2 regions of the Paenibacillus sp. Z3-2 genome follow, and region 2 is predicted to be linked to the other one. Evidence: predicted binding sites of a transcription regulator. Region 2 holds the regulator's gene; the other holds the start of a gene.
The links. The regulator NrdR, encoded in region 2, represses ribonucleotide reductase genes. The targets are predictions, from matches to a motif close to AACACNATATATNGTGTT.
Positions count from the first base shown of each region.

Region 1: M1D71_RS27355 (anaerobic ribonucleoside triphosphate reductase) is a predicted target of NrdR. The motif match lies at 5,390-5,407, and genes of this name have one in related genera.

Region 1 covers NZ_CP096397.1:6,123,776-6,140,507, reverse strand. Annotated here, with positions in the region: gene M1D71_RS27375 (glycoside hydrolase family 3 C-terminal domain-containing protein) at 1-1,753, shown strand, start outside; gene M1D71_RS27370 (methyl-accepting chemotaxis protein) at 1,851-2,345, opposite strand; gene M1D71_RS27365 (hypothetical protein) at 2,349-2,690, opposite strand; gene nrdG (anaerobic ribonucleoside-triphosphate reductase activating protein) at 2,876-3,385, opposite strand; gene M1D71_RS27355 (anaerobic ribonucleoside triphosphate reductase) at 3,382-5,343, opposite strand; gene M1D71_RS27350 (hypothetical protein) at 5,858-5,989, shown strand; gene M1D71_RS27345 (aldo/keto reductase family protein) at 6,249-7,187, shown strand; gene M1D71_RS27340 (GGDEF domain-containing protein) at 7,314-8,426, opposite strand; gene M1D71_RS27335 (Fur family transcriptional regulator) at 8,707-9,102, shown strand; gene M1D71_RS27330 (winged helix-turn-helix domain-containing protein) at 9,078-9,884, shown strand; gene M1D71_RS27325 (catalase) at 10,111-11,574, shown strand; gene M1D71_RS27320 (BlaI/MecI/CopY family transcriptional regulator) at 11,785-12,201, shown strand; gene M1D71_RS27315 (M56 family metallopeptidase) at 12,203-13,063, shown strand; gene M1D71_RS27310 (DoxX family protein) at 13,116-13,529, shown strand; gene M1D71_RS27305 (pirin family protein) at 13,715-14,416, shown strand; gene M1D71_RS27300 (hypothetical protein) at 14,464-14,709, shown strand; gene M1D71_RS27295 (spore germination protein) at 14,974-16,569, shown strand; gene M1D71_RS27290 (Ger(x)C family spore germination protein) at 16,574-16,732, shown strand, end outside.
Region 2 covers NZ_CP096397.1:2,021,234-2,037,965, reverse strand. Annotated here, with positions in the region: gene M1D71_RS09125 (NAD-dependent epimerase/dehydratase family protein) at 172-1,125, opposite strand; gene M1D71_RS09120 (TetR/AcrR family transcriptional regulator) at 1,244-1,765, opposite strand; gene M1D71_RS09115 (hypothetical protein) at 2,001-2,819, opposite strand; gene M1D71_RS09110 (ABC transporter substrate-binding protein) at 2,820-3,800, opposite strand; gene M1D71_RS09105 (AraC family transcriptional regulator) at 3,909-5,510, opposite strand; gene M1D71_RS09100 (MarR family winged helix-turn-helix transcriptional regulator) at 6,098-6,517, shown strand; gene M1D71_RS09095 (nitroreductase family protein) at 6,544-7,194, shown strand; gene M1D71_RS09090 (putative quinol monooxygenase) at 7,289-7,585, shown strand; gene M1D71_RS09085 (NAD(P)-dependent alcohol dehydrogenase) at 7,802-8,722, opposite strand; gene M1D71_RS09080 (LuxR C-terminal-related transcriptional regulator) at 8,815-11,502, opposite strand; gene M1D71_RS09075 (FAD-binding oxidoreductase) at 11,688-13,037, opposite strand; tRNA gene M1D71_RS09070 (tRNA-Ala) at 13,503-13,575, opposite strand; gene nrdR (transcriptional regulator NrdR) at 13,762-14,229, opposite strand; gene M1D71_RS09060 (small, acid-soluble spore protein, alpha/beta type) at 14,346-14,567, shown strand; gene M1D71_RS09055 (lytic transglycosylase domain-containing protein) at 14,648-15,211, opposite strand; gene coaE (dephospho-CoA kinase) at 15,208-15,804, opposite strand; gene M1D71_RS09045 (manganese efflux pump) at 15,814-16,587, opposite strand; gene mutM (DNA-formamidopyrimidine glycosylase) at 16,720-16,732, opposite strand, start outside.

The DNA of each region.
Region 1 (16,732 bases), 2.5 Mb from region 2:
AGGCACACTTCCGATGGACAAAACAAAAGCAGGTAAAGTGGTTGTGATTGGTCAACTGGGTGGAACGGTCTATCGTGACTGGTATGCAGGCACCATGCCGTATAACGTATCCCCGCTTGAAGCGATCCGTGGCAAAGTAGGCAGCGACAAGGTTGCGTTCAAGGATGGCAATGATCGCATTACTTTAACTTCCGTAGCCAATGGGAAGAAGATTGGACTGGCGGAAGGTGAGAAATCACCTGTTATTGCATCGGGAGAAGCGGAGACGTTTATGGTGTCCGATTGGGGCTTCGGAAGTTATACCTTGCAGGCCGAAAGCAACGGCAAATATCTGACGACAGATGAAGAGGCCGTAACAGCATCCGCAAATGAAGTGTACGGCTGGTCTGTGAAAGAAGTATTCCACCTGTTGCCACAAGAGGATGGCAGTGTAGGTCTGACCACATGGAATGGCAAAACGGTGACTGCACCTAATGGTGGAAACGATGCATTCGCAGTGTCTGAAGATCTGAAAACCTTCGGTGCCACAGAGACATTCAAGCAGGATATTATTGTGAATGGACTTGAGGAAGCGGTAGCAGCTGCCAAGGCTGCAGAAACGGCGATTGTCTTTGTGGGTAACAATCCGCTTGTAAATGGTAAAGAAGAGATTGACCGTCCAAGTCTGGATCTGGCCGAATCCCAGCAACGTCTGGTTGAGGCGGTCTATGCCGCGAACCCGAATACGGTTGTGGTCATTGTGGGGAGTTATCCGTTTACATCCAATTGGGTTCAGGAGAACATCCCGGCTGTACTGTATACTTCGCACGCAGGACAGGAACTGGGTAACGCAGTGGCTGACGTACTCTATGGCGACTATGCACCAGCAGGCCGTCTGAACATGACGTGGGTCCAATCGGCAGATCAACTGACGGACATCAAGGATTACGATATCATTCAATCCGGTCGGACGTATCAATATTTTGAAGGCAATGTATTGTATCCGTTTGGACATGGTCTGACGTATGCGACGTTTAAATACAGCAATTTGGAACTTAGCCCAGCTCAAGTGGGCACAGAGGGCAATGTTACGGTAACTGTAGATGTAACCAATACCGGTTCAATTGCCAGTGACGAAGTTGTACAATTGTACGTTCGTGCAGGCAAATCCCGGGTGAAACGTCCCCTCAAAACGTTAAAGGGATTCCGTCGTCTTCATATCGAATCCGGAGCTACAGCGACAGTCAGCTTCACCTTGCCTGTGCAAGAACTGGCCATCTGGGATGTGACTCGTGATCGGTATGTCGTGGAAAGTGGGATATACTCCATCATGGTTGCCAAGTCATCCTCTGATGTTCAGCTGGTTGCAGACCTGACAGTAGAAGGAGAGACAATCCCTGCTCGTAATCTGAGTGTTGCAACTCGTGCTGAGAATTATGACGCTTATCTGGGTGTTGACCTGGATGAGAGCAAAGAGGGCGGAAGTGCTGTCCGTGTAGTTGGAGAGCAAGGATGGATTGCGTTCAACGACGCAGATCTGGGTGTCGGTGCAACCGCGATTGAAGCTCGTGTATCAGCGGAACAAGCAGGCGCTGTGTTGGAAGTGCGACTCGGCTCTCCGGAAGGTACGCTCGCAGGACGTGTGGAACTGGCACAGGGCGAAGCCCAACAGTGGTCTACCGTGAAGGCGGAACTTATGGGTGCAGCAGGTACGCAGGATGTATACATTCTGCTGTCCGCAGGCGTACGCATCAGTCACTTCGAGATTCGTTAAGTCAAATAGCTAATGAAGAAGCCTCCGAATACATTCGGAGGCTTTAGTTAGTTGTTCGCTATCAAATGCATTTTTTTACGTTCCATCAAATGTATCTTTATTTTCCGTCAAACGAAATCATTTTTTGCACAAATTGCTTCAATTGCTTGTTGGTTTCATTCAATTGCTCAATCGTACTCATGAAATTGTTTACGAGTTCAGCTTGTTCTTGGGAGCTCGCAGTAATCTCACCAAGTTCATTCTCCATGCCTTGAATGGATTGCCGAACCGAGAGAAGAGAATCTTCAATACGGGCCGTCGCTTCCTTGGTATCGACAGACAGTTTGCGAATTTCTTTGGCAACCACGCCGAAACCTGCACCTGCTTCCCCTACACGAGCAGCTTCTATAGCAGCATTCAAGCCGAGCAGGTTGGTTTGTTCGGAGATTTCTCGAATGAAGCTGGCGACTTGAGTTACATTTCCAGATTTCTGTACAGCTTGTTTGGAGTTGTTCCGGATCTCTTCGGTTGTGGCACTAAGTTCTTCGGAGTGTGCGGCTACATGTTGTACACTGTCAATTAACTGGTTAGTCAGATTTTCGGTAGCATCCATGAGTTATTGCAGTTGCTCCTGATCATCCATGCTGTAGAGTAGGTTAAACAGGGCGATGACTTCACCTTGTTCATTTTTAATGGGAATAAAAGCCACGTCAAAAGGAATGCCGAATAAATCTTTAGGGTAGTGATCGAATCTTTTTACTGTACCCCCGTTCAGATCTGCAAAATTTCGATTTCCATCCAACAGAGGGTCTCCGGGTTGATAATTCAGTTGCTTTAACGATTCCCCTGCTGAGAAATATAGGAATTTCTCATGATCAATAATGGACAGGGTTACATCCTGACGGATGGTGTCTCGAAAGAAAGGCATACATGTAATTAATGCTTGAACAATATCCATATAAAAGGTTAATCCTCCCTGGCTACCTTATGTAAACGGTTAAATTTTAAAAAGCTAAATTGATAACTACCTATATAATATATTACCATGCAATAGAGAAGAAAGTAGAGAGAAAGGATGCAACATTTTTCTTTCAAATAGGCGACGCTACGTCAAAAAGACACGAGTCCTTGGGGACTCGTGCCTTACAACATACTGAGCTGTATGGTAACGACCTTTTGAGTGGCTAGTGTTGCACTGACATCAATCAAACGCTGATTCCGGCTGCCGCGGAAGGACAAAGAGACATCACGCTCGGCTTCAACATATCGCCCGTCGATAATGACATCGCATAATCGGGCAAGCTCCGCTCTCACAGGGTCAGTGACCAGCTCTTCATATTCGAATCCCGTGTAAGCCCACACCGTCAGATCAGGGCGTGCAGTGCGAAGCTGCTGGACCCAGGATGTACATTCTGCTGCCGAGAAAAAGGGATCACCACCACACAACGTAACGCCATCCAGCAAGGGATGGTTCGTCACTTCATGCAGAATCTGCTGCTGCCGCTCCTCTGTAAAGGGCTCACCTGCTCGAAAGCTCCACGAATCCGGACTGAAGCAGCCCGGACAGGCGTGACGACATCCGCTGATGAATAACACGGCGCGCAGGCCTGTCCCTTCATTCACCGATTCCGGGATGTAACCATACAGATTCACCGGTGCTTCACCCGATCCCGCACTTCGGCCTGCTTCGCAGCATTGAAGCGTACTTTGTAATCTCCAGTCAGATAACCCGTTACGCGGCGTAATCGCTGGAAGTGGACATGGTTCTCGTGGGCTTCGCAGCCTGGACATACATCCCCGATGACCCCTTCATAACCACATGCAGGGCAGCGATCAATGGGGTGATTAATGGAAAAATATCCGATATCCTGTGCTAGTGCATATTGCACGATCCGCAGGAAAGCGGCGGTGTTGGCTCGAACGTTCCCGTCAAGCTCCACATAGGAGATTGCACCCGCATTGCATAACGTATGGAACGGGGCCTCCAGTTCAATCTTCCGATAAGCTGGAAGGGTATGATAGACCGGGATATGGAATGAATTCGTATAATACTCCCGATCATTAACTCCAGGAATGAGGCCATAACGCTTTCTGTCGATCTTTGTGAACTTGCCGGACAACCCTTCAGCAGGCGTGGCAAACAGGGTGATGTTCAGGTTATGCTGCTCGCTCATCCGATCACAGAATTCTCGCATGGTCCGAATAATGTTCAGCGCTTCACGATGTACATGCGTGTCCTGCCCATGATGACGCCCATAGAGAGCTGTCATACATTCAGCGAGACCGATAAAACCAAGGGATAACGTACCGTGTTTCAGCAGATCCGCAACGGGTTCATTGGGAGCGAGCTGCTCTCCACCTTCCCATACACCCTCCCGCATCATGAAATCGGATGCCTTGGCAGGTTGCGCGGTCTGGATTCGGTAGCGATGTAACAGACCGTTAGCAGCATTATACATTACGGATTCCAGTGCGGTGTAGAATCCTGCCCGATCCGCAACGGCTCTGCTGCCTTGGCAGATACCAAACCGGATGCCGAGCTTAACCAGGTTAATGGTGTTGAAGGACAGGTTCCCCTTACCACTCTGACGATTGCGTCCAAATCGATCAGCCAGTGTACGTGTACGGCATCCCATGGTGGCGATGATCGTATCTGGATCTTCCGGATGATAGAAGCGCAGATTGAAGGAGGCATCCACATTGACAAAGTTGGGATACATCCGCCGGGATGAACAGGTGACTGCGAGACGGAACAAGTCATAGTTCGGCTCGCCTTGAGCCTGATTGATGCCCTGTTTGCACTGGAAAATATGTTGAGGGAACACCGGTGTCTCCCCGTTACCCAGACCGCGGATGGTTGCTTCCAGCAACGAGCGTGAAACCAACCGACCTTCCGCTGATGTACATAATCCATAGTTCAGTGAAGTGAACGGAATCTGACCACCTGCACGACTGCTCATCGTATTCAGGTTATGAATCAGCGATTCAGCAGCTTGTCCTGTCTCCAGTTCAGTCTCTTCATAGGCGAAGGCATACGCCTGCGGGCACTGATTCTTCGCTTCGATACTATCCAGATGAAGCTGTTCATCCCCGATCAGGACATTTTCACCGAAGAGACGTTGTCCTTTGCGGTAATGTTTGCGGAACGATCGCTGTACATAGGGAGCCAGATCCCAGTCAATCTTGTTGGCTGACACACCGCCATATTGACTGTTCTGTTGGGACTGGAAGATGATCGCAACCAGGGCCATGGCAGACATGATCGTCTGAGGTGTGCGAACCGATCCGTTACCTGTATTGAAACCTGCAGCCAGAAGACGGTCAAACGGGATAAAGATGCAGTTGGTCGTTCCGAGTGCATACTGATCCAGATCGTGCACGTACAGATCCCCGTTCTCCACAGCTTGAGCAAGCTCTTCCGGCAACACATGACGCAGAGCATGCCACTTGGCGGTCTCCGAACCGAGCCTGCTCATCTTGCCGCTGAAGGAGTCTCCGTTCAGATTGGCATTTTCCCTCAGCGTATCGGCGTCTTCTGCGCCAATAATTCGTCTTCCCAGGTCGGATAATAGATCGGATGCCGGTGGAGTGGCATACTCAAGCATGTTCATGTAAGGTTCCTCCTAAAATGATTTGGATATCATTCAATTTCCGTGTAACACTATATGTAGATTCGTATCATCCATTTATAAACTATATGTGGTTTTTTTGGTGTGATAATGATCACATACCTTACAGGACAAAGTGGACTTTCCTTTAATTGCTGTGGATAAAGTTTCCCAAAGTCTGAGCGGAAGCCTACAATTTCTAGTTATCCTACAAGTATAATATCCGAAGTCGGACAAGATGGACTCTGACCAGTCTGAAAAGGCGTTTTCCCATAACTTTTCGTTTGTTAAACCATCCGTTTAAGACCTGTTTTTGACCGCAAATGGCAATAAGCAGGAGTAAGATTCTCATATATTTCTACGGTGTTAATCATATAAGTATAGATTGTGACAGCTATTCGGATTTGACATTCTGCAAGGTGTCTCTTCTCTGAAGCGCAGATGGGAGATGGATGTGCGTATGACTTCAGGTTCGAGTGTAGCGCATGAGTAAATCAAGGAAGGCTTCAAGCCGGATGTGGCCGTTGTAGATAGGGGACTTCTTCTGGAAGGCGGAGCAGTTGATTTTGTACATGAGCTGAAGCAGCGCATGGAAAATCTGTCCGTCATTGTTCTGGTTCCCTATGGCATGCATATTGACCTAGCATGAGGCGGAATCCTTTGATGCTGTTCTGACGAAGCCGGTTTGACAAGCTGATCTGTTGAATGCATTGAGTATTACGCTGCCTTAATCGAGCAGACAGATGATGGAATACCTTAATTTGCGCACCTGCTATAGGTGCGCAAATTAAGGTATTCTCTTTTTAATTTCCCATTTTCTGAACCAAAACTCTTTTCATTCGAGCTGGTTACGTTACAATAGAATGTGAACTTCATCTTTATAACCAATAGAGGAGGATATGCAATCAATGGATTATCGCAGATTGGGTGGAAGCGGACTGAAAGTAAGCGAGATCAGCTTGGGAAGCTGGCTGACGTACGGAGGGTATGTGGAACGTGAAAATGCGGTGAAATCAATTGAAACTGCATTCGATGAAGGCATTAACTTTTTTGATACAGCCAATGTATACGAACGGGGTGCAGCAGAAGAACTGCTTGGGCAGACGCTCAAAGCTTACTCCCGTGACTCCTATGTACTTGCAACCAAAGTATTTGGAAAAATGGGGGATGGTCCGAATGACCAGGGTCTGTCTCGTAAACATATCATGGAGCAATGTGAAGCCAGCTTGAAGCGCTTAGGCGCTGAATATGTGGATATCTATTATTGCCATCGTTATCATACAGAAACACCGATCGAAGAAACACTGCGTGCGCTTGATGACCTGGTACGTCAGGGCAAAGTATTGTATGTTGGCGTCAGCCAGTGGACTGCGGCTCAGATGGAAGCTGCTTTGGGTACAGCAGACCGCCTGCTTTTGGATCATATCGTGGTCAATCAGCCGGTGTACAACATGTTTGACCGATATATCGAAAATGAGATTATTCCGCTGGGTGAGCGCAAAGGCATCGGACAAGTCGTATACTCCCCGCTTGCTCAAGGTCTATTGACCGGAAAATATACGTCCGTTTCCGATATTCCGGAGAACAGCCGTGCTGCCAAGCTGGGCTGGGACGAAGGAAAGATCAATGCAGATCGCATCGGAAAAGTTCGTCAACTGATTGAGGTGGCGGACAAGCTGGATCTGAAGGTTGGCCAACTGGCCCTGGCATGGATTCTGCGCCAGAGCAACGTATCCAGTGCACTTGTAGGGGCGAGTCGTCCCGAGCAGGTAAAAGAGAACGCAGCTGCATCTGGCGTGAAGCTGGATGCTACCATTGTCGAGGAGATTGAGCGTATTCTTGCTTAATCCCCTGTCAGCACACAAGATCGGATGATATATAATCATCCATAAGCAAAGGGATGTCCTGTACGCCTGAATGGCGAACGTGACATCCCTTTTTGTTAAGTGGAACATGACAGGTGATAACAGGCTTTAAAGCGTAAGAGGCAGAGAGCGAAGTGGTAAGTCACAGACGCGATTACGTCCTGTATTTTTGGCTTCATATAGTGCACGGTCAGCCTGTTCGAAGAAGTCGTTATCATCATGATTATCACAATGATCTGGATACACGGCTACACCGATAGAGATGGTTAGACGAATCATGTGCCCGTCAGGCAGGGCAAATTGATATTTCTCTACCCCTTGCCGGGTCGATTCAGCGATAGCCATGGCCTGTCGGTGTCCACAATCGAGCAAGAGAATGGCGAATTCTTCACCACCGTTTCGTGACACGATATCAGTGGAACGCGCATGCTCAACAAGCAGTTGTCCGAGTTGCTTCAGAACCGCATCTCCGGCGGAATGACCGAAGGTGTCGTTTACCTTTTTGAATCGGTCTATATCGATGGCAAGCAAGGACAATTTTTGTTGATAATCCCGCGCGTGCTGAAGTTCTGATTGAAGTGATTTTTCGAACTGTCTTCGATTGCTCAGGTTGGTAAGATGGTCGGTAGATGCTCTTCTCTCCAAAAGGAATAACATTTCATTCGATTTATTAATAAATTCTGCGATGAAATAGATAAAGATCCCACCGACAAACGAAATCGTCATCTGTAACGGATATACCTTCATTAATGAATTCATGCTGTCCGTGTTTAACATAAGAATAATAAAGATCAACGTGATGCCCAGCAGGTTCATCGTAATAATTTTGGTCAGTCTGGACCAGGAAGCATAGGCGAAATATACACCGGACAATCCGATCAGAGTCATGATAAATCCGGCATCAATGGCAGAAGATGATATGCCGAACATCAGAATACGAAGAATTGAGATAACAAGTCCTGTAACGACCGAAGCCAGTCCTCCCAGATATACCGCTGCGGTAACGATGGGCAGATGCCGTAGATCTACAATCGTACTTTCGTTCAGAGGGAAGGAATAGTTCATGAGTACTGTGCCATATATGCCGAATAATAAGCCGCCGATCAACTGAACACGTAAGGAGGGAAAAGGCAATCGGATACTATAGAACTTGGCGATGATTCCGGACACATACATAAACGTAATCATGACACAGATATTGATGAAAAAAGTGCTTAACAACCGACATTCCCCCTTTTTACGCACATCCCTATATTTTATCTGAAAAATGGTGCTGTAGCGAACCATATTATCCCAAATTATTGAGGGGATTGCTGGGAAAGTTGTTTTTAATTCCATATCCGGGTTGTTGGCGTGGATATTGACTTCAATATACAATAAGATTTATACTTAATCTAAATCAAAATCAAAATTCATCCTCTTTAACTGGGAAGACTATTGTAAGTAGAAGATCAGCGTCTGATTTCATATAAAATGCATTAATGATAAAGGAGAAATGGTTGTGAGAACTTTAAATCTGACGATACAACGGCAAGCAGTATATGATGTGGTGCGCCATTCGGAAGATCACCCGACAGCTGCTGAGGTAATGAATCGACTCGTGGAACAAGGTTATAACCTGGCCTATGGTACAGTATATAATTCCCTTCGTTATCTGACGGACAAAGAATTGATACGGGAGCTTAAACTCGGAGAGACAGCAAGTCGATATGATGCCCGCATGGATGATCACCAGCACATTATGTGTGAAGTGTGCGGCAAAGTGGACGAGGTGATGACGGAGGTTCCTCCACAATGGATGAAACAGGTAGCTGAGGAAACCGGATATGCAATCGATCATGCTCATGTGGTCTTTGGAGGTGTCTGCGGGGAATGCAGAAACAAACGGATCAAGTAAAAATAAAGCTGCCTGGCCGCCGTTTACCCATTCGGGTTAAACCCGCCTTGTCCGATTCAACACCTCTTGTGGACAATTGTCCTGTTACACGGCGTGTTATTCTGATCAGCCCGATGCCGGGGCAGGTGCACGAACTGGTTAAGGCCTTGACGGATAGCTGCTTCGATGTGCTGGTCTTTCACCGCTGGGAACCGGATCTGCATGAACGCCTTGTCTTCGATCTGTTGATCTATGATCTGTCGGTTGCCGGAACCATCGATGCATTTGCTGGGATCAGCAGCCGATTGAACCGGGAGGCAGAACACACAACGCCATGTCTGTATCTGGTCGGTGAGAAGATGATCGGCAGCGCGAGTGGACCGATGCTTCAGGAAGAGTTGTTGGTGTGGCCTGCACGTCCGCAGGAAGCTCTTTACCGGGTGCAACGTATGATTGGCAACAGTCCTGCTATGCCGAAACGTGGATTTTTGCCTGAGGAAGGGCAGCGTGTCGGATTCAAGGATCTATGGCTGGATCGTGAACGGATGAGTGTGCAGCGCGATAATAACCGGATTCATCTGACCAAGACCGAGTATGATCTGTTGCTCAAGCTGATCGATGCCAAAGGTGCAGTCATTTCCCGTGAGGAGATGCTCAGCGATATCTGGGAGACAGATTTTACGGGTGGAAGTAATGTGGTTGATGTTCATATCAAAAGTTTGCGCAAAAAATTGGGCGATAACGCGTCTTCGCCGCAATATATCGTAACAGTAAGAGGAGTGGGCTACCGCCTGGCGGATTAGTCCGCTTTTTTTATATCTATCGCTCACGTATGTTCATACGTCATTCATGATTGGATCAAGAACCTCATCGTAATCTCATGTGAACCTCATGCAACAGATGAATGGGACATGTTAGAATCAATTTAACAGTTAGATCAAGTCTAAATGTATATTTAAACCGAAGCCGAATATGATTTTAATAGTCGATATATAGCAGCCGTGAGACATATTAGAGGAGGACGACATGATGACAGAACGTATGACAACCAATCAAGGTGCACCTGTAGGTGATAATCAGAATTCCCGCACAGCAGGCAGAAGAGGACCAACACTGCTTGAAGACTACCATCTTATTGAGAAAATTGCCCACTTTGACCGTGAACGTATTCCCGAGAGAGTCGTACATGCGAGAGGTGCCGGAGCCCACGGCGTATTCACGCTAGAGCAGAGTATGAAGGCTTATACAACAGCGGACTTCCTGCAAGATCCAGGTACGGAGACCGATGTGCTGGTTCGTTTTTCGACTGTTATTCACGGTACGGGATCCCCAGAGACTGCACGAGATCCACGTGGATTTGCCGTCAAATTCTACACACGCGAAGGCAACTATGATATCGTGGGCAACCATCTGCCTGTCTTCTTCATTCGTGATGCCATGAAGTTCCCTGACATGGTTCACTCCCTGAAGCCAGCTCCAGATACCAACATTCAGGACCCAGCTCGCTATTGGGACTTTATGACCCTTTCACCGGAATCAACCCACATGATGACCTGGTTGTTCTCTGACCTGGGTATACCGGCGAATTATCGGGAGATGGATGGATTCGGCGTACATGCTTTCAAATGGATCAATGCACAGGGACAGGTCCACTATGTGAAGTATAAGTGGGAGTCTGCACAAGGGGTTCGAGGCTTCTCTCGTCAGGAAGCTACCGAGGTACAGGGCCAGGACTTTAACCATGCTACCCGTGATCTTCGTGAACATATCAAGAACGGGCAATACCCGCAGTGGAAGCTTCAGGTACAACTGTTGAAGCCTGAACAGATGGATGATTTTGCTTTTGATCCACTCGACCCTACGAAGACTTGGCCTGAGGATGTACTCCCGTTCCATACGGTGGGAACCATGACCCTGAATCGAAATCCGCAAAACTTCTTTGCTGAAGTGGAGCAGGCTGCCTTTTCTCCAAGTGCGGTTGTACCTGGAATTGAGCCTTCTGAGGACAAATTGTTGCAAGGGCGCTTATTCTCTTATCCGGATACACAGCGTCACCGGCTTGGAACGAACTATTTGCAAATTCCGGTGAATTGTCCGTACGCACCCGTTCGTAACCATCAGCGTGATGGACTCATGAATGTGAATCAGGACCCATCTCCGGTGAACTATGAACCCAACAGTTCCGGGAACAGCCCGCAGGAAGATCCGGCATACCGGGACAGTCAGGTTCCGTTGCAAGGGCACGTTACACGCGAGAAAATTGAGAAGACGGATGATTATACGCAGGCAGGAGAGCTTTTCCGTTCATTTACCCCTGTAGAGCAGCAGCATCTGCTGGATAATCTGATCAATGATCTCAAGGGTGTATCTGTTGATATTCAAATGCGTGCGCTCTGCCACTTCTTCCGGGCGGATGGACAGCTTGGCGGACGGTTGGCTCATGGACTTGGCGTGGATATTTCTGCATATATGCCGTCACAGGATAGAAAATAAAACGCAGTCTGACCATGTACGCATAACATAATATAGGCTGATATTTCGGTGAAGGCCGGGCAGAACCGTGAAATTGCGGAACTCCCGGTCTTTATGCTTTTTTGGTGAAATGGAAAACAAATTTACAAATCATTTACATAAAATAGCTGACATAGAGGTTGACTTCTCACTTGATGGCACTACAATGAGTAGTGTGAGGGGTGTCAGAATATGAGAATACACAATTTCAAAGTGGGTGAGCGTGGGCTCAACCGATTTTTCGGTCCGCTGGAGGCCAAGATCATGGACATTTTATGGGCTCGTCCTGGCAGTAGCATTCGTGAAGTGCAGACCGCACTTGAACAAGACAAAGACGTCAATTTTAATACAGTCATGACCGTCATGAATCGGCTCGTAGACAAAGGACTGCTTGGCAAGTCTCAAAAGGGCAGAACATCTTTGTACCAACCGGTACAGAGCAAGGAGGAGTTTATGAACGACCAATCCAAGGAACTGTCACATGAGTTGGTGGATGAATTCGGAGCGCTGGCATTGAATCATATGCTGGATGCCCTGGATGAAGCAGATGCGGGTCTGATTGAACGCCTGGAACAGAAGATCAAGCAGTGGAAAAAGGATAGCGATTAAGATGTGGAAGGCCCGCTCGAAGCTGTTGTTTACCGTCGGGTTTGGCATTCCGTTACTCGTGTTCATGCAGATGTTCATGTACGCGATGTACAAGATTTTTGGCTGGGATATCCCGTTTAATCTGCTCTGGCTCTGCAATCACTGGATGAGCCGACTGGGCTGGTTATCCGTGGGGCATTTTCTGCTCGCACTCGTCTTGCTGACATTCGCCGGAACAGGCTGGTTGCTTACGGTTCGCATGATGAAAACCAGGGCAGCTGTGCGTAAACTCCGCTCCATGGAGATCCGGGCACTGTCCCGTGAACTGGAGTCGAGATATCACCCTCTCGGACAGCCGGGATTCATTGTCGTGGACAAGCCATCCCCAGTTGCATTTACAATTGGTCTATGGAGACCTTGTATCGTACTCTCCACAGGGCTTCTGACGATGCTTGATGCAGAAGAGGAGACTGCGGTTGTGTATCATGAAGTCCACCATCTGTGGCACCGTGACCCACTGAAAACCACGCTGCTGTCGGTATTTGCAATTATGATGCCTTATATTCCCGTATTGAAGCATACGTCGAAACATTACAATATCGTGAGAGAGATTCTGGCGGACAATGAGGCCATTGAGCGTACAGGTAACGCAGCAGGTATTGGCAGTGCTTTGCTCAAGCTGCTCCGTGCTTGTCCTGAACCTTGGGGAGCAAATGAACTAACTGTTCAATCGTCATTTGCGGATACGTCGGTAAATGTCCGAATTTCACGTCTGCTGGACCCGGAACAGGACGTTACGCTGAGATTGCCACGCTACGCCGTTCTGATGTCGGCTACCGTTTTCCTGTTGCTGTCTATCTTGTTTGTTTGGTCCATTGGATGAATCAACTTAGCTAAATGTGAGGTCGAGTATAACACTAGGAAGGAAGATGAACATGAATAGCAAAAGTGTAGAGATTGGATTACTTTTCTCAAGGATTATGATCGGTTTGATCTTTGTATTGCACGGCTGGAGTAAATTCGAAGGTGGAATCAGTGGTACAGTAGGTTTCTTTGAAAGTATCGGTATTCCCGGATTTCTTGCATCCGTTGTAGCCATCATTGAGTTGGTGGGTGGTGCGGCGATGATTCTTGGTTTGGGAACACGGGTGTTTGCCGCTCTGTTCGTCATCGTTATGGTTGGAGTTCTGTTTACAGCCAAAATGGGTGAGCCGTTCCTGAGTGGTACCGAGTTAGATTACCTGCTGCTGGCGGGGTCCCTGACACTGCTCTTCACAGGAAGCCGCTTCCTGGCTGTGGATTATCTTATCTCCAGACAGGGGAACGCTCGTCAGAATGTTAGTGCTTGAATTTAATCCTGCAATGAGGCTCTCTATGGCCAGCCTGGTTTCGAAGCTGTATTCGCGAACAGGGCTGATCGGTAGAGAGCTTTTTTCAAACGCAACAGCCTTTTTGCCTTATTTGGACGACAAGCCTATGGTTTGATACAATGAGAATAAGTGTGCTACTAAGAAAAAATAAGGAGGATGAATTTATGATTAACGTCATTCCATCCGCTGCCCGCTCCAGCTTTGATCGAGGCTGGCTTCGTGGCAGTCACAGCTTTTCCTTTGGAGAATACCAAGACCCGGAGAATACTTCGTTTGGACCGATGCGGGTAGCGAACGACGATGTGATCGCGCCTGGTCGCGGTTTTGGGGCTCACCCGCATAGTGACATGGAGATTGTATCCATCGTACTGAACGGCAAGCTGCGACATGAAGATAACCTGGGTAATGTAGCCGTTACAGGCTTTGGTGGTATTCAGCGGATGTCAGCAGGCAGTGGCATGATTCATACCGAGCATAATGCATCCGATACCGAAGAGGTACGTTTGCTCCAGCTCTGGTTCATGCCACAGACGAAAGGGTTGCAGCCCTCCTACGAGACCACATCATTTGATCCAGCGGCATTGGCAGGAGCGCTTGTACCTATTGTATCGCCAAATGGGGGACCAAGAGCGGCAACCATTCATCAAGATATGACGATCTACCTCAGCCGATTGGCCAAAGACGAGACGTTAACCTTTAATCAGGATACGGGACGTCGCATGTACATTTTCTCCATCGAAGGAACGTTGGGATTGAATGGAGAGTACCTGTTGAATGAAGGCGACACGGCTCGTGTGGAACAACATAGTTCAATTGAGCTGCAAGCAGGCGAAGATACGTTCTATATGATCATTGATTTGCCGTAGATGGGTGTTGGAATAAACTCCAAGAACAGAGGAGGAGGATTATACGTATGGCGCAGCAGGAATGGTTTATGGTTAAGCATGCGGTGACTGGACGAGGATTGGCTAATAGCAAAACAGATGCACTGTCCTATCGGTTCCAACAGGAGGGCACAGGTTTCATATTTACCGTGACGGGTCTGGACGAGCAGACCGTGGAACAGATTCCTGAAGCTCAGACAGGAACTGAACGTATTTCGATTCGTCCAACGCAAGGCTCAGCCCCTTTTGAAGCACTGGTACTATGTAGAGGGTGAGCGGGTAGCGTATGACGGGGAGCGTCACACGCTAAGTATCTATGCGAAGTCGGAAATTCGTTATGTCCCTGATGATTATTTTGCCGATTAACGTATAAGTGACTATAGAATTTGGAACATCCCAGAAGGTCTCTGTGAATACAGAGGCCTTTTTACTGTCTGGATTCGAAGAATGCATTCTTAATTTTGCAAAAAGGACCACATAATTCCCTGCTTTCTGGCACAAGCTACCTTGTATAAAAAAACAGAGCGGAGGGACGGCATATGGCAGACAAAACATCAGGGAGAGACAAGTCCAGAACTTCGGGACCAGCTTCAGAAGAAAAAAAACATGTTCCTCTGGGACTGCCGTCCCCGCCTTTTCTGCGGCAGCCGATCAGCGCAGTACATGAAACTCAGATTCAGGCGATAAAGGAGATCTTCTCCGATTGCTCGGATGTGGTTTTCCGTAATGTCATGATCACGCCTGAAGTGAAAGGGCTGCTGGTATACATCGAAGGCATTGTTAATTCGGCTGATATTCAAGATCACATGCTGCGTCCGATCATTCGTGGACTGATACAGCAACGTACAGATGAACCTGATGTTCCACTGGATGATACTCGCGTAGAGCTGACGCAGGTGAAGCGAGTTGAAACTTGGGCTGCTGCGACAGAAGGTATCCTTGCATCCTCCGCACTTCTGGTGGTCGATGGAAGTGCCAAAGCCTGGATGTTCAATGTCAAAGGTGGCGCAAGACGCGGTGTGGAAGAACCTCAGACGGAATCTGTCATTCGGGGACCACGGGAAGGATTTACGGAAACGTTACGAGTGAACACAGCATTATTACGCTTCAAATTGAAGACACCTGCCCTCAAGATGGTGAGCATGACGCTGGGCACCGAAACCAAAACCGATATCGTTCTGACTTACCTGGAAGGGATCGCGGATCCAAAGCTGGTCCAAGACGTTAAGGAACGCCTGGAAAAGATCAAAATTGACAGCATTCTGGAAACAGGATATATCGAGGAGTTAATTGAGGACCATCCGTATTCTCCCTTTCCCCAGATGCACTATTCCGAGCGACCGGATACGGTAGCAGGCAATCTACTAGAAGGGCGAATTACCATAATGGTCGATGGTACGCCATTTGCGCTGATTGCCCCTGTTACGATGTGGCAGATGCTTCAAGCCAGCGAGGATTATTATGAGCGATTCTTTATCAGTAATCTGGTGCGCTGGATTCGCTTTTTGTTCGTAGCCATTGCGTTATTCCTGCCAGCACTGTACATCGCTATTACGACATTTCATCAGGATATGCTGCCAACCACATTGATACTGAGTATCGCCGGAGCACGGGAAGCCATTCCTTTTCCGGCACTGGTTGAAGCTCTCATCATGGAGCTATCCTTCGAGGCACTTCGTGAAGCAGGAGTCAGGTTGCCGAAAACGGTTGGACAGGCCGTCAGTATCTTGGGTGCACTTGTAATTGGGCAGGCAGCCGTTCAGGCAGGGATTGTATCTGCACCGATGGTTATTATCGTATCCATGACAGGTATCGCTTCCTTTACGATTCCGCGGTTTAACTTTGCGATTACCGTTCGTCTATTACGTTTTCCGATCATGTTACTGGCTGGCATGTTCGGACTGTATGGCATCGTGATCGGTCTGGTCCTGATTTCGGTGCATCTGACCCAGATGACTTCATTTGGTGTGCCTTATCTGTCGGGTCTTAGCCCTTACAGTAAAACGGATACCAAGGATATTCTCATTCGTGTGCCGTGGTGGAAAATGATCAATCGTCCATCTACCGTCCATGATAACCAGAAACGGATGAATGAGAAGATTAATGGTTCCCCCGAAGCAGAGGAAGGGTGGTAAACACATGCAGTTCATACTTAAGTATCGCGCAGTGGCTGTACTGCTGTTATGTACTGTTCTAATCTCGGGCTGTTGGGATCGTGAAGAGATTAATGATGTCGCCTTTGTGATCGGAATCGCGATTGATAAGGAGAAGGATAACTACAGGTCCAGCTTGCAGATT
Region 2 (16,732 bases):
TTACAACTTTACGAATTTGTCCATAGGCGCAACTCCGTTAAGAAGTTTTTTAGGTAATCTCATGCACAGACCACACAATACCATTCGTAGCACCACCCCATATTCAATATGCCTATGCCCCCCATAGTTAGTGATCAATCAATTACAATTAATTCAAAAAATATATTCCCTCTATTCCCCTTGCAGCTCTTTAATCGTCAAAGCAATTCCTTCTTCAAAAGAGGTTGCCACAACCGGGCCAATACGTTCCTCATACTTCTGTCTGCTCAAAACCAGCGGTTCCTCGGTCAGATATAACATTTCTACAATTTCTTTCATAACGGGTACACCCAGTCCGATCAACGACAATCCCACTTTTCCTAACGCCATCACAGGTTTGCTTCTCCCCGCAACCTTCTGTGCCATACGCACGATGTCATGACCCGAGATGATCCCCGATCCAGGAATGTTCCAGTTCTGTCCATACGTCGTATCTCTGCTTGCCAGCTCCACCACCATGACCGCAGCATCCGGTAAATAGATATACTCTCTCGGTACCTTCATATTTCCGATAAAAAAAGCCATCTTTCCTTTCGCTATCGCTTCAAGTGTTGAACCCAGATAGGAAGCCTGATTAGCTGTTGGGCCATAATAATCCGGCAAACGTACGATCATCACCTGAGCTCTGCTCCATCTTATGCTGAATAACATCTGTTCATAGGCAAGTCGTGTCTTGCCTTTGCGGGTATGTGGCTGTTTCGGATGTTCTTCCGTTACCTCCTTCATTTGTCTTCTGCCATAGGGGTAGATTCCGTCTATTACAACCACGTTCAGACCCAGGTGTTCTGCCGCCGCCATCACGGATTCGCCGAGCGGAATCAGCCTGCTCTCCATCTCGTTATAAGGGACATTCGCACAATGAAATATGACATCGGTACCCTGGGAAGCAGCCACAATATCATCCGACCGAAATGCATCTCCCACTACGTTTTGCAGGTGATCTGGAGTTCCCAACTTTACCGCAAGTTGCTCCAGTTTTTGACGGGAGCGCCCAAATGCGATCGTAGAAATCCCTCGTCTAATCAATTCCTCCGTGATCGCTGCACCTGTTCCACCTGTGGCTCCAATTACAATAGCTTTTTTCATCGTATATCGACCTCTTCCATCCATTTAGTTATTGATCAATTACTTATCTGAAAACAATATAAACCATATTTAGTGATTGATCAATAACTAAAATTCAAAAGGGAATTTTCCTCCCTCTCTATCGCTCCTTCAGCTCCGGCATATCCAGTGCAGTAGAGATATTACACAACATCCCGATCGCCAGGAATATCATTGTTCTTTTCAGTGGTTCAGCAATTCCTGCAACTGTGAAAGCTTCCAGTACCATGGTTCTTACATCACTAAGGCCTTTTTGCATGGCCTGACGAATAACTTCTTCCCGGATCGTTTGCGCCTGCATCTGAAGCAAGATTTCATTCTTGTGAGATTCCAGAATCTTATCGTAGGCTTCAATGAGATCATTCTCCAACTGATCTGGTGTCGCCTTCTCCACTACACTTCGAAACGATTCAATCACCCGAGTCCACGAGACCTCAAGTGCAGTTAATAATAGCGCTTCTTTGGTTTTGAAAAAACGAAATATATACGGTTGTGAGATCTGTGCCTTCTCAGCCACTTGGGCTGTCGTTGCACGATAATAGCCAATTTCCGCGAAGACCTCAATCGCTGCAGAGATAATATCATTTCGCCGGTTAACCGACGCTGCTGTATCCTTAGCCATGATAATCCGTCCTCCAATAGTTAGTGATTAATTGATCAATAGCTTGAAGTATAACGAATACTATCTCTCAATGCAAAGGTATCAGGACCCGTCCAAAGCCAACAAACCCGCAGACGCTGGCTCAAGCCGCTGCAGGTTGTGTAACTTGTCGATCACAGGTTTCTATCCACTGGAAACCGAAGAAAACATGGATTGCCTGAAACAGATTCGTACCATGTAGTACAAAAGTGTCAGTTCACTGCTGGAGAAGTTTGCGCATTCGGGATTCCGAATCCAGCTTCGGACAACTGTTACAATATGCATGTGCGTGACTGCTGCTCCCAACCTGATAAGCCAAACAACAATATCGGCGTATCAAGAACGGCGGTCCCTGCCACGCGGAATGTTCGAAGCGCTGTAGCTCATTCGCAAATGTACATGCACATGCATTATCGTTTTGCCGATCCAGCCATAAGGTTTGATCTGCTTGAATCTTTGCAAGCCGTTCATCTGTCTTCCATATGCTCTGATCATTGATCATACGTGCATACAATTGTTGCACATTATGCGCAACCAGAGACCACATGACCTTATCGCTCGCTCCTGTAGCTACGGCTACCGCTCGCAGGACAGGTTCCAGATGTAACAGCACTCTCTTCTTGAGCAAGCCGCTCTCTGACCTGCGCTGAACAGGATCTTCACCCTCCAGAGAGGTTCTCTCCAGCCGAGTCTCATATCGCATGCCACCTGCTCCATTCAACTCAAACCTCACATCATCGTATGCAACGCTAAGTATAGTATCGTATAGACTGAATGCTGAGATCACGGACATAACGAATACGGAGTAACGCTTGGCAAAAAGTGTACCGACGGCCGCACTTCCTTTGCCGCCCAGTTGAAGCCCTTGCTGCATAGCCTGTTCACGCAATATCGAGTTTCGTTTCTCTTCATTCAGCAGATCCTTCACATGGAAAGTATACTTGGAATCATCGCAATTCGCTCGGATCGTCGTCACAAAAAAATGCTGTAATGCTTCCGACATCTCTGAATAGTCATGCTCTGGATATCCTGCCATCTATTGAATCATGTCTTCAACTTCGTTGATAATCTCGCTTCGCCCAATCGCTCCCCAGCCCTTAAACAACCAAAACGAGTCTGTCGTATAGACCTGATCTGCCCCAACAGCCGGTACTCCCTTCCAGAGTGAGCTTGCGTTGATGCTGTTTAAATACTCATCGGCATTCGGGTCAATCTCCAGAACTACGAAATCAGCATCCACATCTGCAATTTTCTCCATGGACAGGTCCTCGCGTTGTTCGGCAGGTGTCACAGCCGTTGGCACAAATCCAAGATCATGATACAAAAGTGTGTTGGTTGGATGTCCTTTTGCCGCGTAAATTTGCAAGGTCTTCTCTCTTACACGCAAATAAGCCAGCTTTTTTTGATCCAGTTGTTCGATCTTCGCTTTTAGTTGCTTCGCCTGCTGCTCTACCTCGGCTATCTTTTCTTTCGCCAGATCCACTTTGTTGTACATCCCGGCAATGTTCAACAGATCCTGTGTCCAATACGTTGTATCATCAGCATAATCCAGCCATTCGGTACCAAGTACAATCGTAGGAGCGATTTTCTCCAACTGATCATACGTACTCTCGGCAGTTCGACTCTCAATAACGATGACATCCGGATCAATCTGAAGGATAGCCTCCAGGTTAGGACTATCTGCCGACCCTACCGTTGGAACACCGGCAAGCTGATCTGCAAGGTAAGACAGATAATCTCCTCCGTAACGAACTTCTACATTAACGCCTGCTGGTTTCTCACCAATCGTCAACATGTGATCGATGTAAGCAGCAGATAATACCACCATACGCTCTATCTTTTGCGGTACAACCGCTGTTCCTTTAAGATGCTCAATCGTTTGCGTACCACTCTCTTCCACAGGTGTATCCTGTTGCGGAGGCATTGCTTCCGTTACATCTGAGGCCTTGCCACATGCCGCCAAAACGAGCACAAGCAGGGCCAACAGTAACATAGTTGCTGCTCTCTGTCTTACCATTTGTAGTAAATCCCCTCTACTATTTAATAATAATAATCATTATCACTATAGTAGGGAAAAGCAAACAGGCTTACCATGGATTTTTCCACTCTCTTCTCTTGCACAATATCACCGTAAGGTAACCCCAAGTTGCTCTGCCACATATCGCATGGCCCACATGCGTCCAGTTGGACCCAGCGTTTTGAAGAAAATATCTCCTGCATCATATACGTGGCCTTCTTGAACAGCCTTTAATGCCAACCATTCACTGGATTGCTGCAATTGCCTTAGTTGAGCGCGTGCCTCTTCCGTTGGATCGACCATTACAAACACATGATCCGCGTCGTATAACTGCAAATCACGAACTTCACCCTCCACAGCCCACTGTTGTTCCGGAAAATCACGTGGCAAATGAAATCCAAGATCATCATACAGCAGGGCCCCTGTCTGGTTATTCAATCCATACATACGGTAGAAATGAGAAGTCACCCGGATGAACATGGCACTCTGCTTCCCCCACCTCGATTGAATGCGCCCTCGAAGAACCCGGCTCAGTTCAGCATGCTGTTCAATCCACTGTACAGCCTGTTCGGTACGCCCCATAATGTCCGCCATATACAGAAGCCTCTCGCCAAATTGGTTGGTATGCTCCAGCATGGCGGTAGGCGCGATACGATGCAGGGAGTCATTCGGCTCCAAACGATCACTTGTAATGATCAGGTCCGGTTGGACTCGCCTCAAACCATCATAATTCTGATTGAAGCTATCCAGGATAAGTCCCTGATGACTGTGCGCTTGAAGTACAGGTATGGCAACATGACGAGCCACCCTCTGACCATAGGATAATGCGGACACAGGTCTCAAACCGAGCGTTATCACATAATCGTCCAACCCGTAATACAAGGTGGCAATGCGATTTACTTTATTTTTCATATACAACGTTGGGGCGATTCCTTCGTTTTTCTTGAAGACTCTGCTGAAATAGTGCTCGTCCCTATAACCCACTCGCTCCGCAATTTCCTTGATTTTATCTGAAGAAAATAACAGCTGCTTGGCCTTCGCCATTCGTAGTTTCAGGATATATTCAATCGGGGTCATATTTAATTGCCGTTTGAATGTTCTTATAAAATGATTCACACTAAGCCCTGCCATGCGGGCCATCTGATCCATTCGAATGTCTTCCATATACTGATGCGTCATATATTCAAGTGCCAGATCCATCCCTGCTACAGGGGGAGTTGCTTCTTTCACGTGCATCATTAACTGAATTAACAACTGATGTAAAAGATGTTTCCTGCGCGTCTTTTCCAGACTCGTGAAAGAATGCTTTCCACTCACCAGGGTATCCATCATCTCCTGAATATCACGTGTTTTGGAAGGAGCATTAAGCTTGCCCGTCACAGGAACATCAAACGGCTCGGTATGCCAAGCATTGCGACTCCGGGTAAGCGCCACACATGAAAATAAAATGATCTGATATCGGACAGGTGCTTCCATATCCGTCTGAAATTCCACTTGCATTCCTGGCTTCAACAAAAACCAATCGTCTTGAGACACGGTATGTACTACGTCATTCATAGACAAAGATCCCTTGCCTGCGATAACCCTGCAAATGGCGAACCGCTTCCAGACCCTTCGCTGAACAGCCCCCGGATTGCTGGAGTAATGGCAGACGTGGACTGCAGAGAAATGTAGTTGTTCCAGTCGTTTGATCCAATCATTTTCCTCCATGCTGACGTCCCCTCCCTGCTCTGATCAGATTCTCTGATGAACTGATTACACTCTATTTTTTAGCTCACAATAGTAAATTCTTTATACTATCCAACTGCAACTCCAGTGAATCCATGTAACTTTGACAAAAACATGATTCCACAACCTGATGTGATCATTCAAATTCATATCCGCTGTACTTTCCCTCCCGCCATACTACATCGACATACCTTCTTGGTTGCTGTTATGAACTGCCTGTTATTTTCGCTCATTATGTACATTTCATATCATTATAAATTAGGTTGATAATAATTCTCAATAACATAAATAATCAATATTAACTTATCCATTTGGACACCCTATACGGACTGCAATGTATACGTAGCGGGATAATAGCGCCAGCATCAGCACCTTTTCTAACCGTTGCAAAATCATAAAAGGCATGATATATTAATTGAGCCATCAATGATTGAGGCATCAAATATTGATACATCAATGATCGAGAGCATCCAAATAATCATTAGGCAATGGCATTGTATACTGCAATTTTAATTATTGGTTAACATACGCCGTTGTTCATGATTCAGATTCACCCGGGAGGTCTAGTCATGACACGTATTGTTTCCAAAGAAGAACAGATCATCAACCTGCTGAACGTGTTGGGCAACAAAATCAGTCCAAAGTTCGAACGCTGTACTGGCATCAGTTCTTCACGATTTGAGATTCTGCATGAGCTCGATCAGGTCGATGAGATTAACCAGTCTATGCTTCAGAAAATGATCAACATAGATAGTGCTGCCATTACACGTCACCTGAAGCAACTTGAGGTGGACCTAATGGTTACAAGACGTAAGAACCCCGAAGATAATCGGGTCACTTTTGTTCGTCTGACGGACCACGGTCGGAAGCAGATTGAAGGCTACAAAGCTGAGAAGACCAATTTTATCAATCAGATTTTGCAGGATTTCAGTGTAGACGAGGTTCAAGCGCTCGCTGAATACCTGGAACGTATGCAGAACAATTTCTAACCCATATATAGAGGAGAGATCCATACATGAGTACAATTCAAAGCAAATTCCAAAAGACCAATGATTTTAACGAAATTACTTACGGTCGCCGTTCTGTTAAGCTTTACGACCCTAAAGTGAAAATCAGCCGTGAAGAAATGACTGAAATTCTGGCAGAGGCTTCCCGTGCACCATCTTCGATCAATTTGCAGCCTTGGCGTTTTCTGGTTGTAGATACGGCAGAAGGCAAAGAAAAACTTGCTCCTCTTGCAAGATTCAATCAAAATCAGGTTTTGACTTCCTCCGCCGTCATTGGCGTATTCATTGACATGAACAACGCTGAACATATGGAAGAAATTTTTGGTAAAGCTGTAGAACTCGGTTATATGCCACAAGAAGTCAAAGATATGCAACTATCAAAAGTATTGCCTTATTATGAAAATATGCCTGCTTCCGCTATTCGCGAAGTTAATATGATCGACGCTGGACTTGCTTCCATGCAATTAATGCTTGTAGCACGTGCGCACGGTTATGATACTAACCCAATCGGTGGTTACGAAAAAGATCAAATTGCCGAAGCATTTGGCATGGACAAAGAGCGTTATCAAGCGGTTATGTTGATCTCGATCGGTAAATCGGCCAAAGAAGGTCACCCTTCTTACCGTCTGCCTGTAGAAACCATCACTACTTGGGCATAATATCAGGGACTGTTTCCCTGTAAGTCACGATTATATTGGTACATTAGTATATATTTCTAACACATCCCAAACACAAATCTGGAGGTTAAATATTATGATTATCATTCACGCTCATCTGCAAGTTAAACCGGACCAAGAGCAAGCATTCCTCGCTGCAACCAAAGAACTGATCGCTGCAACACGTCAAGAAGAAGGTAACATTAGCTATGACCTGGCAAAAAGCACAGAACGCGAACAACAATACACAATGATCGAGCTGTGGAAAGATGAAGCTGCTACAGCTTCCCACAACACAAGCGCACATTTCCAAGCTTTTGTTCAACAAGCAGCAGCATTCATGGCCGCTCCAATGAACGTTGAAGTATTTGCTGGAGAACAAGTTAAAGCTTAATAGCTGGCTGACATGCGAACTGGCATGTGAAGAAGCCGCTCTTGGTCCCATGACCGAGAGCGGCTTCTTCATTCCCTTTCACCAATCGGTTAACCTCATGTATCTCAAAATGACTGCTTGCTATAGGTTGGCTAATTGTTCAGCATCGATCATGGCGTGTACCTGTCTATCAGATTCGTTAGGCCCCGTTTCAACTCAATGAGGCCGCACTGCCAATTAGTTCTCATGTTTGACCGCAATAACAACATTACCCCTTTTTCGCCCCGTTTCCACATAACGATAAGCTTCCGGAATTTGCTCCAAGGGATAACGTCTGTCAATCACTGCTTGGATCTCACCAGCCTCTATCAATTCTTTAAGAAGTATCAGATCCTCTGCAGTGACCTTTGCGATGCCTTGCCCATCAACAGTGACATACGTGCCGTTAGGTGCCAATAGGTGCTGACATTGACCTTTGGAGACTTTGCCGACTGCATCCAATATCAGATCATACCGCTGACTTGTTTCTGTAAAGTCTTCTTTCATATAATCTATAACATGCTCGGCCCCAAGTGACTTCGCGAACTCCACATTCGTTGTACTGCATACCCCCGTTACTTCTGCTCCAAAATATTTGGCAAGCTGCACAGCAGCAGTTCCTACTGCTCCCGAAGCTCCATAGACAAGCACTTTATATCCACGTTTAATTTTCCCTTTACGCAGGAAATGCAAGGCCGTGGTTCCACCGAACGGAATAGCTGCTGCTTCCTCATACGTTGCATTGACCGGTTTCAGAGCGACTGGAGCCGCTTCGGATAAACATATATATTGAGCATGAGCACCGAAACGCATTCCATTCAGGGCATATACCTGATCACCTAATTTAAATCGCTTCACTTCCTTACCCATCGCTGTAACTTCTCCTGCCAACTCTACACCCAGAATCGAATTTCGGGGTTTGCGGATTCCCAGAAATAGACGCATGGGTATCCAGTACAGGAATGGGCTATTGAAACTGCGAACTCTACAGTCACCGGATGTAACGGTCGTCGCATAGATCTTGATTTGAATCTCATGATCCCTGGGTGATGGCTTCGCTACGTCTTTAAGCTGCAACACATCTGGTGATCCATACTTTGTACATATGATAGCTCTCATATCTTCCCCCACATGTTCATGTTTGCCATCAGTATATCGGGAAAGTGGGTTCGGACCCTAGATACTAAAGTATCGTTTCGAGGATACATCACTTACAGGAGGTTCCATTCACGTGCTTTTGCCACTGCTTCGGTTCGCCGGTTCACCTGCAATTTATCAAAAATAATCCGGTTATGTCCTTTCACGGTAGGAAGCGCGATATGAAGTATCTCACTAATCTCCCGATTGGATCTCCCCTGTGCAATGAGATGTAATACTTCGAGCTCTCTCACGCTTAACGGATCAATCCGCAGTTCGGAAACACACGGATGTACATCAGCCTCTCCCGAGAACATTACTATTCTATTGTCCTCAGCTTCAAATGCAGCCAGTAATTGAAGCAGATATAAACGTGAGTCACCACGTGCTGTCATCCTTTTCAAAAGACTGTGCACGACAACACCTTCGTCTACAAATACACGAATGAAGCCTGCTGGCTCTGCCATCGTCATTGCCTCAATCAAGAGCTCGGTAGCTTTTGTTCTATTTCCATGTTCCTCATGGATAACCGCCAGTAGGATTGTTGCCTTGAGCTGTTCATCCTTGAAGCCTTTGGTTATGGCCAAGCGAAGACAGGATTCCATAATACCAAATGCCTCTTTAGTAGCGCTCTGTCTCAACAATACCCTGGACTGACTAAGCGCATGATTTCTGTCCCATGATAATCGCGTTGCTTCTTTCAGATTGTCCTGACGAAGGAGCGCCAGTACATATGCAGCAGTAATACCAGGGATCTCCTTTGTAAAATTCAACCGTTGCGCCGTATCGTTGATTCTACTTAACATTTTGGCTGCTTTATGAAGATCCCCCTTCGCAAGAGTCACACGGGCGAGCCATAACTCACTTGCAACAACTCTATCCGATTGTACAAATTGCTGTGCCAACTGCACACTCTGTTGACCATGCAACATTGCCACATCCAGGGTATTCCATTCATAATGGACTCGCGCCAGACCCAAATGTGCTTCACATGCAATGGGTAGTGGTGGCTTACCTGCCATATGCAGTACCTTCTGATAGGATTCAGATGCCAGGTGTAGCTGATTGTTGGTTTCCTGAACATTCCCCAAGCCTAGTGTCGCCATCATCGTGATGATATGATGTCCGATCTTGGTACTGTTCGCTAATGATTCCAGATAGGACAATTCGGCTTCCACTCGTTTTCCCTGAAGCTGGTATGCATATCCTAATGTCCATGCTGTTGCTGCACGAATAGGCAGATTATGTGGATGCAAATAATGCAGTGCGCGAAGTGACTCCGCAATAATCGTATCGGCATCGTGCCGGCTGACAGCCAGCGTGGCTCGAATGGAAGCGATATGTCCGATGAGATCAGAATCGATCTGCTCTGGTTCCATATTTTGTAACGCTTGTTCAGCAGACTGCAACTTGGGTTCCACGTCTGCCATATGTCCTGACACTAACAACGCAGCAGCATACATCACCCATAGGGAGGGTATTGTATCCATTTCTGCTGAGGATAGAGAACTCAACCATTGAAGCGCAGGAACAACACCTCCGCGAAAAAGAAGTGGCATACCGTTACCTTCCAACAGATCCGATGCCCGATGAGTATCTGCCGCAGCTACAGCATGATTGAAAGCCTCCAGCTCCATTTGATGCTTCTCATACCAGATGCTCGCTCGCTTATGTATCTCAGTAACAGACAGATCGGTCTCAGCTGTGCCAGCGTAATTCGAAGTCTGTTGTATTCTTTTACGCAATAAATCTGCAAACAGATGATGATAACGATACCATCGTCTCTCATTGTCCAGGGGCACGATGAAAAGATTGGCTTGCTCCAGCCATTCCAACATATCCTGTCCGGTAAAATCAATGGATGGATGTCCCTTTGGTTCACCTATATCAAAGACCGCATCACACAATGAACCGCATAATCGATCCAACATGCACGTTTTCAACAGAAAGTTCTGTACCTGTTCGGTTTGTCCTTGTAATATTTCTTCCATTAGATAGTCCAATACAAAATGATCCCTGCCACTGAACGTTTCCATAAAGTGATTCGGGTCAGAAGAACCCTGCATCGATAAGGCGGCTAACTGCAGCCCAGCAACCCAGCCTTCTGTTCGTTCTTCAAGGAGAGTGATGTGTTCTTTTGAAAGTTTCAATCTCATGACCCGATCCAAAAACTCACTGCTTTCGGCAGCAGTAAAACGCAAATCACTACCACGTAATTCAATCAATTCCCCCTTAGCCCGCAATCGAGCCAAGGGTAACTTGGGTTGCTGACGCGTAGTCATGACGATATGCATATGCGGGGGCATGTGCTTCAGTAAGTAGACAAGTGCTTGATGAATCACTTCTGAAGTCATTAGATGATAATCATCCAGAACAAGTACAAAATGATCAGTTGTGTCAGAAACTTCATTAAGAAGGTGTGTAATAATAATCTCGATGGGTGACGGCTCGGAAGATTGAACAAATCCCATGATCCCTTCAGCAAGTTTGGGGACAATCGTCTGTAAAGAAGCACATAGATATGTCAAAAAACGTGAAGGATCGTTATCCGCTTCTTCCAGCGAGAGCCAAGCTGTATCTATTGAAGAAGTCCTGGCCCATTGATTGACTAGTAGTGTTTTGCCTGATCCTGCAGGAGCAGAGACCAGTATGAGTTTAGCGCGCATCCCCTCGTTCAAACGGAAATACAGGCGGGGACGATCGACTACATGGGAGCGCTGAACTGGAATGGTTAATTTCGTAGATAAGATCGGTGCATACATGAGCCAAACCTCCATTCAAGGGTCACGAACAGCAACTGTATTGTTTCATATCTGGTTTTGGCATCTATACTACCATAAAAATCAAAAAGACACGCCATAAAAGACATGTCTTTATTATTAGTAGTTCAGAGATGAATTTAACTTCTGATTAGCACAGCTGCTAGTAAAAATGAATGGCTTTACCTTTACGCTCTCCGAGCCGGCGTGATGCTTTGCGGATTGTTAAACACATTTTTCGGATCATACTTGGCTTTGACTCTGCGCAGTCTGGCATAGTTGGCTCCATAGTACACTAAACCGGAATTTTTGATCCCTTGATCCGGAACGTTAATATAGGAACCCACAATGTATGGTTGCAATTTTTTACGCGTGTTCCGAGTAAGTGCGATATTTTTAGCGGCATGGGATGGTTTGACCCACGTACTGTTCCATTCCACATAGAACTTCTCTTTACGCCAGAAGAACGCGGTTGATCTAGGTGATTTGCGACTTACCGCTCCGCCCCAGTTGAGGAAATAGAACCCGCCTGGTCCCTCTTCCAAGTTCTCCAAGAATGCTCGCATCGATTTAATGGCTTTGTCGGGGAATGGCTGTCGTCCAAAACCGGACGAGAACTGATTACTATACCGTTGAGTCTCGATCGGATCAGGAAGTAATAAGAACTTCACGACTTCTGTGTAAGGTAACAAGCGAACAATGGAGCTCGTCGGTGTGCCAACACTCGTAATCGGCTGCAATAGATGGAGAGCCTCTGTTTTTGAACCTAAGAACAGTCCCTCCATGACGACATTGCCGCCCTTTTTCGGTCCGATGGACAATTCGCTACCCAATCTTGTATTCACAGAGGGAGCCCACTTCTGCCATACTTTGAGCACCTTTTCGAATTGAGACCATGGCCAGGTAATCTTATATACAGTCGCCTTCGCTGGAGCACAACGCACTTTGAATTTGTAGTGGGTATATACTCCGAAATTACCACCGCCGCCTCCCCGCGAGGCCCAAAAGAGATCCGCATTGCGATTTTTATTGGCCCGAATCACTTTTCCGTTCGCATCCACCATCTCCACCTCAAGCAGGTTATCACTGATGAGACCGATGGTACGCTGGAGAGGCCCAATTCCCCCACCTAACGTTATTCCACCGATTCCTACAGAGGGGCTGTCACCAAAAGGAGCTATGAATCCTTGCTTGGCGAGGGTATTTGCAATTCTCCCTACTCGGTTACCCGTCCCCACAACAACGGTTCCATTTTTTTTATCAAGCTTGATGGAATTCAGATCACTTACATCAATGACAATTCCGCCATTCACTTGTGAAAGATTGACTTCAAGCGCATGTCTTCCACTCCGCGGCCTGATCGGTACATTGTTTTCACGAGCCCATTTGATGGCATTAGAGACGTCTTTCGTCTTTTGGGCAAATACAAAGACTTTAGGATATTTATCGGTATGCGGGTCCCAGTTCTTGCGCGCCGCTTCATATCCCGGATCTCCTTTATAAATAACCCGTCCGGTAAGCTTTGTTGATGATTTCACACGTCCCACTCCCTATTGAACAAATGTTCTACAGTATTTCAACACAAGGCACTTTATACTGTATGAAGGACATTCGCGGAAGGAATGGGCGAATTCAATGATTTTTTGTAGCAAGTTGTTATGAAATAGTATTCACAAATTACTAATATCCTTCAGAACGCAAAAAAAGAATCGCCTCAGGTCATACAGACTTAAGAAAAATTCTTTTTGAGGTGGGATGAAGAATTAAACTTCACGGGCATTAGATCAAATTATAGGATTGGTAGCCATTTTAATCATTGGAGGCATCCATTTTAATAAGCTTGCGTGGCTCTTGTTCTTTTTCACCATACCAGACCAATATATCACCTATATGTTAGTTTTGTCCGCGATAAAATAAAGCGTTTACACAGGATCAATCATAGGCTCGTAGTTACCAAAATATAAAAATAACACCATCACATAACGTGATGGTGTTTTTGAGTATGGAGCCTAGGGGGATCGAACCCCTGACCTCATCGCTGCCAGCGATGCGCTCTCCCAGCTGAGCTAAGGCCCCAGGATATGAAATGGATAACTTGTCCAGCACTGCTGCGTTCCACAGGCGACTCCTATATCATATAAAATCCAGCTTTCGCTGTCAATCACTTTTTCATGATCCAAAGTGATTGGAGAAGAACAACCGATTTCACTGGCACACTACGGACTGGAACCCCAGACTGCTCTTCTCCCTTTACCCACTTCACTAATCCTCCAAATTGTCTTTGGACAACAGGGATTTCAGTTCTTTCATGAACATATTGATATCTTTGAACTGGCGATACACGGAAGCGAAGCGCACATATGCTACTTCATCAACTGGAAACAGCTGCTCCATCAATAGCTCACCAATCTGGCGACTCTCGACCTCAGCATCGGCTGTATTACGCAGAGACTTCTCTACCTCAGATACCATCATCTCCAGCGTCTCAACAGAGACCGGACGTTTCTCACAGGCACGAATAAGCCCGCGGAGAATCTTGTCCCGGCTGAACTCTTCCCGGCTGCCATCTTTCTTAATGACGATCAATGGTGTTTCCTCAATCATCTCAAACGTTGTAAATCTTCTGGCGCATTGCTCACATTCACGACGGCGACGAATCGATTTTGATTCATTGGCCGGCCTTGAATCAAGGACTTTGGTGCCCAGAAAAGCACAATAAGGACATTTCAAATCAGATCACTTCCCATGTTTTACTTTTTACCACATATTCCCTGTACTGATTTCGTAATGAAAAATGCATTGCCGACACATAATACTTTTACCAACCCGCGAGGAGGTGAACAGCAATGGCACAAAGCAATGGTAACTCCAACAACCTGGTAGTAACTAGAGCTTCCGCAGCACTCGAGCAAATGAAATTTGAAGTTGCTCAAGAACTCGGAATCAGCATCCCACAAGACGGATACCAAGGTAATATGACTTCTTACGAGAACGGTTCGATCGGTGGATTCATCACGAAGCGTCTGGTAACAATTGCAGAACAGCAATTGGCAGGTCAATACCAATAATATCTGCATCGTAATACGCTACAGAGGAGCATGGAGCGGCCGGTGAACAACCGGCCTGCTCTGTGCTTTTACTTATATACTCAGAACGTATTATAGATCTTTACATACTGATTATAATAGTAAATGACCCTTTGTACATAGTGACGCGTCTCACCAAAAGGAATATCTTTCACCGTATCGAATGAGCCATCCCATACACCATCTCTAAGCCAACTGTTCACTTTGCCTGGACCCGCGTTATAGGCGGCGATCATCACCGCTTCGTTGCCATCGAATTGATCAGACAGATTCCGCAGATACCATGTGCCTAACTGAATATTTCGTTCAGGCTCGTGCTTCAATTCCTCCAGCGAAGTGTCGGGAATTTTGGCTTTTTCCAGTATCCAGTTGGCTGTGTCCGGCATCAGTTGCATGAGTCCAATGGCTCCTCGTTTGGATTCCTTGCTTGTCTTGAAATTGGTCTCCACCTTGATTATCGAAGCAATCAGAAACGGATCAACCTCATAGCTCTGGGATTGGGCACGAATCTCTTCCTTATAATGAATCGGATAGAACCATGCCATCCAGTTTGTATTCAGAAATAGCACCAATACAAAGGACACAAACATCAACAGCAGTACACGTTTCTTCCTCAATATTTTCATAGCAAGCCCTTAGGCTGTAGATATGAGTCAATTTGCTGCTCCGTCTCTGACCATAAGCCGCTGTTATCAATAACAACGTCTGCAAGTTGCTTTTTGCGCTCAATATCCATCTGTACATCCATTCGAGCCTCAGCCTGTTCCGCAGTCATTCCATCCCGACTCATCAAGCGATCTCGTTGCACGAGTCTTGGAACATATACAACCATGACTTCCTCGAAACCATCTTCCAGACCCGATTCGTACAACAAAGGAATATCAGATACCACAAGTTTATCCGGATATTGCACCGCGTATGCGGCAGCCCGTTCACGCATCTCTCTACGAATTGCCGGGTGTGTGATGGCCTCCAATGCCTTTCGTTCCTCTGGTTGTTGAAAAACAATGCTTCCAAGCTTTTTCCGATCCAGTGTTCCATCTTCGTTCAGTATGGCTTGTCCGAACCGCTTAACAGCGGCGGCCAACACGGGATGCCCGGGCATCATAACTTCCCGGGCAATAACGTCTGCATCGATGAGCAACGCTCCCTTACTGGCGAGATAGGCGGAAACACTGCTTTTGCCTGTCGCGATCCCGCCGGTTAAGCCTATATTCATCGTTTCACCTCATAACAGCTTCATTATTCCCATAATCATTAACAATAGTGCTGGCAGTATAGACAGTCTTCGCATCCAGCGCAGAGCTGAGAATCGCAGTCCAACTTTCATCCCAAGTAACAGAAACGCTCCACTAAACAGCGCAATAATGAGTGCCGTCCACAGTGTAGGGAATCCCAGAAGTGCTGCTCCCAATCCTGCCCCAAACGCATCCAGAGACAGGGCAATACCAAGCCACATCGCTTCCTGGGCAGATATACTCCCCGAGTTATCCATATCCGCCTTGGAAGGACTCCGAAGGATCTGAATGACGACCCCCAGCTTACGAAGCTCCAATGTAAAAACCATACGTTCCAGCGATCCACCTGAAGCCGACTGCTCCAGATCCAGCGCAAGCACCTGATTCCTGCCTTTTGAATCCGTCAGCGTCTTTTGTGCTTCTCCAACACCAATTGCCGTTGTTGCTGTTCCCTCACCCGATCTAGTGTCTGTTTCCAGCTGTTCCTTGCCTTGCTTTCGAATAAGTTGCAACAGTGACCATGCACCAATACCTATCAATATAACGGCTCCCACAATCGAAGCGATATCCGGTGACACCACATGGGACAACAGCACTCCTACTTGCATCGACAAAGCAATAACCAATCCCGAACAGATCGAAATAACAGCAATAGATAACAGGGGAATCTTAGTCCTCCGTAACCCATATGTAATCCCGACTCCAAAACCATCTAAACTAAGCGCCAAAGCAAGCGCCAGCAATGAAATAAAATGATGCAGCACCCCGGACTCCTCCTCTGTGCGGTACTCGTGCCAACTGAAGATGCCAGTATGGGTATACGCCCGCTTATTTCTGCCATATCAGTATATGGAGGGAGGAATCCAAGGGTGCTATGATTTCATCATTTCGTTCGTTCAGTTCATGTTC